One region of the Bradyrhizobium sp. USDA 4461 genome, then DNA from elsewhere that is predicted to be linked to it. Evidence: predicted binding sites of a transcription regulator. Region 1 holds the regulator's gene; the other holds the start of a gene.
The links. The regulator LexA, encoded in region 1, represses DNA repair genes until DNA is damaged. The targets are predictions, from matches to a motif close to TGTTCNNNNTGTGTTCNG.

Region 1 (2,200 bases):
CCTGATGATGCGCCAAGGCGGCCGCCGACGGAAATCTCCTGCCGCGCCCCGGAACCCGACGTCCGGGGTCGCTCGAAATCGTTTCGGTCACTCGCCGCCGGGTCATCCTGCGGCGACGATGCGTTCAACCCAAAAACAGCGACGCAAATGCGGAGGGCCGCCGCTCCACAACCTTCGGCTTCTGCGCGACCGGCGGATGCAGTGCCGGCAATTGCAGCACGCTGACGCGCTGTCCCTCGACGAGCTGGGTCACCAGCACATGGCTGCCGTCGGGGAATTCGACCGCATCATGATGGCGATCCGGCACGTCGGGCTCGACTTCGTTGAACACGCCGACGCGGAAATTCAGCGTCTTGGTCCAGATCCAGCGGCTGTCGTAGCGAACGTTCTCGGCGAAAGCGAGCTCGGTGCCCGGCAGCATGCAGACCGCGACAGTCGGATCGTTCTCCGACGCAAAGCCGCGGGTCGACGTGCCGCGGAAGGTCGTGGTGATCAGCGTCTCTCCGACAATGGCGGGGCGCGATGCCACGGCGTGCAGACTATAGTCACACATCGGATGGCTCCTCAAATGGAGGTAGCGACCCGTGCCTCTCCTTGAGGCATAGGGCCTCTACCAGAGTGGACGATAGCGAACGAGTGTCAGCTCGTTTCTGGGCGATTGTACGACTCGCCCGAGACCGCCTCAATCACAAACACGCGACACTGCGTGAGAGGTATCGGAGCGCATCGAGCAGGCCGCATGCCGCGCTATCTTCCAAGGAACGATCCGATCTGTCGCTCGTTCCTCGCCGCCGCAAGTATTTGCCTCGCCGCCGCAACTATTTGCAATTCAGTACTTGCGATAGAGCCCGATCAGCTTGCCCTGGATGCGGACCCGGTTCGGCGGCAGGATGCGCACTTCATAGGCGGTGTTGGCCGGCTCCAGCGCGATCGAAGCGCCGCGGCGGCGGAAGCGCTTCAGGGTCGCTTCCTCCTCGTCGATCAGCGCCACCACGATGTCGCCGGTGTTGGCGACGTCGTTGCGCTGGATCAGCGCCATGTCGCCGTCGAGAATGCCGGCATCGACCATCGAGTCGCCGCGCACCTCCAGCGCATAATGCTCGCCGGAGCCGAGCATGTCGGGCGGCACGCTGATGGTGTGGCTGCGGGTCTGCAGCGCCTCGATCGGCGTACCGGCAGCGATCCGGCCCATGACCGGGACCGCGACCGGTCGATTGCCGTCATCCTCGGCGATCGGCGGTGTAGAGGTGCGCTTGCCGAGGGTGCCTTCGATGACGCTCGGGGTGAAGCCGCGTCGGCCGTTGCCGCCGCCGGCCGACAGCTCGGGCAGCTTGATGACTTCGATGGCGCGGGCGCGGTTGGGCAGGCGGCGGATGAAGCCGCGCTCCTCCAGCGCAGTGATCAGGCGGTGGATACCGGACTTCGAGCGCAGGTCGAGCGCATCCTTCATCTCGTCGAAGGAGGGCGGGACGCCGGCCTCTTTCAGACGTTCATTGATGAAACGCAGAAGTTCGTACTGTTTGCGCGTGAGCATCTCGAGTATTCCCCCGGTTGATAGCGTCGTTCGATTCCGAGACTCTTCGGTGGGATCTGCAGACCGGGCCTGACCAAGGGAGCATGGTGCTTGCTGCAAGCGCTCCTGGGCGGCCTCCCGATTGTAGACACCAGTACTCGAAACAAATCATGAACGGACACTATATGTTCGATATGTGTTCCGCAACCACTTAATTTCCGGTGAACACGCCCGGCGGCGCACAATCGCCGCGGTGAGAAAACCCTATTCGGGCAGCATCAGGATCTCGCATTCGCTGCCGGCGACGGCGGCCGGCGCAAACGGCGGACGCACGAGAAGTGCCCGTGCCGCAGCGAGATTCCCGAGCAGCGAAGAATCCTGCTGCATCACGGGCGTTGCGATCAGCGTGCCGTCGTCGCGCGTCTCGAGACGCGCGCGCAGATAGTCCTCGCGCTGGTCGTTGGCAGCGAGGTCGCGGCCGAGCAAAGCGGTCGCGCGGCGATGATGAATCGCTTTTCGGCCGCTCAGCGCCCGAATCAACGGCACCAGAAACAGGAAGGCGCAGACATAGGACGACACCGGATTGCCGGGCAGGCCGATCACCCGCATCGCCCCGAGCCGGCCATGCATCATCGGCTTGCCGGGCCGCATCGCGATCCGCCAGAACGCCATCGCGACGCCCTCGGC
Region 2 (2,200 bases), 4.6 Mb from region 1:
GATTGGATGGCGCGAGCGCGCCAAGCAACTTCTAAAACTACAATCACTCCCCCGCCTGCAGCTTGCGCGGGCTGGGGAACAGGTCGGCGGCGGCGGGCTTGACGAAGCGGGGGACCTCGATCGGGGTCTCGGCCTTGCTGAAGTCGAGTTCCTCGATGCGGCCGGCGCGTTTCTCGATCTTGTCGGCGGAGATCAGGATCTGCCTGACGTCCTCGTTGACCTGGCCGAAGTGATTTTGCAGCTTGAGCACGCGATCGCGCAGCCGGCCGAGATCATCGCCGAGGTGCATCACCTCGTTGCGGATCTGGTCGGCGGCGTCGCGGATGCGGGCGTCCTTCAGGATCTGCTGCATCACCTGGATCGCCAGCATCAACAGCGACGGCGACACCAGCACGACGCGGGCGCGATAGGCCTTCTGGACCACGTCGTCGAAGCCGTCATGGATCTCGGCATAGACCGATTCCGACGGCACGAACATCAGCGCGGTGTCCTGGGTCTCGCCCGGGATCAGGTATTTCTCCGCGATGTCGCTGACATGCTTGAGCACGTCGGCGCGCAGCCGCTGGCAGGCCGATTTGCGTTCCTCGTCGCTGCGCGCATCGTGCAGCGCAGTCATCGCCTCCAGCGGAAATTTGGCGTCGATGCAGAGCGGGCGCTGGTCGGGCAGGAACACGACGCAATCCGGCCGCTTGCCCGACGTCAGCGTGTACTGGAACTCGAACGAGCCCTTCGGCATGCCATCCTGGACGATCGCCTCCATCCGCGCCTGGCCGAACGCACCGCGCGATTGCTTGTTGGCGAGCACGTCGCGCAAGGTCGTGACCTGGGTGGTGAGCTCGTTGAGGTTCTTGTGGGCGTGGTCGATGATGCCGAGCCGCTCATGCAGCACGCGCAGCGAATCCATGGTGTTGCGGGTCGATTGTTCCATCGACTGGCCGACCCGGTGGGTCACCGAATCCAGCCGCTCGTTGACGGCGCGGGCCATCTCGGCCTGGCGCCCGGCGAGCGCCTGCGCGAAGGCATCGACCTTGGCGTCGACCCGCCCGGAGGATTCGCTCTGGGCGCGCAGCATGTCGGCAAGCCGCTCCTCCAGCTCGTCGGCGCGGATGGCCTGGGCCATCGCCAGTTCCGCGCCACGCCGGCTGGCGCGGGCGATCACCACGGCGATGGCGAACAGCAGGATCAGCGTCAGCGCGCCAAGCCCGATCAGCGCGTCGGAGACGCGGACCGGAAGGTCGCCAAACATGAGAAGAATCTCGTTCATGCCAGCCGTTGTAGCCGATTCGCGGCCGCATGCGAACGAAGAGGGAACATTTATGGTAAATGCTTTCCTAATTTTCTTGGTTAATCAGGCGTGAAGAATCGTGGTTAAGGCTGTCTTAACGGGTTCCTGAACGCATTGACCGCATCAGGCCCGCGGCTTAAATCGCCGCCATGGCATTACGAGAAATCATCATCCTGCCGGACAAGCAGTTGCGGCTGGTGTCGAAACCGATCGAGAAGGTGACGCCGGAGATCCGCAAGCTCGCCGACGACATGCTCGAGACCATGTATGACGCGCCCGGCATCGGGCTCGCGGCGATCCAGGTCGCGCAGCCGTTGCGGCTGATCACCATGGACCTCGCCAAGCGCGACGAGAACGGCGAGACCACGCCGCAGCCGCGGGTGTTCATCAATCCGGAGATCATTTCGCATTCGGACGAGCTGTCGGTCTACGAAGAGGGCTGCCTGTCGATCCCCGAATATTACGAGGAGGTCGAGCGCCCGGCGCGGGTGCGCCTGCGCTTCACCGACCTCGACGGCAAGCTGCATGAGGAGGATGCCGAGGGGCTCTACGCCACCTGCATCCAGCACGAGATCGACCATCTCAACGGCGTGCTGTTCGTGGATTATCTGTCGAAGCTGAAGCGCGACCGCGTCTTCAAGAAATTCGAGAAGGCCGCCAAGCGCGCGGCGGAGTAGGCGCGCTCTCCGCTGTCACGCCCGGAAGACCTGATCCATGCCTCTCCGCCTGATCTTCATGGGCACGCCCGATTTCGCGGTGCCGACGCTGCTGGAGCTCGTGGCCCATGGCCATGAAGTTGTGGCGGTCTACACCCGTGCGCCGAAGCCCGGTGGTCGCCGCGGCCTGCAATTGCAGCCGACACCGGTCGAGCAGGAGGCGCGCCGGCTCGGCATATCGGTGCTGACGCCGAAGACG

Region 2: ACVINW_RS08710 (DNA recombination protein RmuC) is a predicted target of LexA. The motif match lies at 1,296-1,313, and genes of this name have one in related genera.

The regions. Positions count from the first base shown of each region.
Region 1 covers NZ_JBSRXM010000001.1:6,409,948-6,412,147, forward strand. The annotation lists gene ACVINW_RS30130 (hypothetical protein) at 125-553, opposite strand; gene lexA (transcriptional repressor LexA) at 830-1,534, opposite strand; gene ACVINW_RS30140 (molybdopterin molybdotransferase MoeA) at 1,778-2,200, opposite strand, start outside.
Region 2 covers NZ_JBSRXM010000001.1:1,844,154-1,846,353, reverse strand. The annotation lists gene ACVINW_RS08710 (DNA recombination protein RmuC) at 44-1,264, opposite strand; gene def (peptide deformylase) at 1,435-1,962, shown strand; gene fmt (methionyl-tRNA formyltransferase) at 2,000-2,200, shown strand, end outside.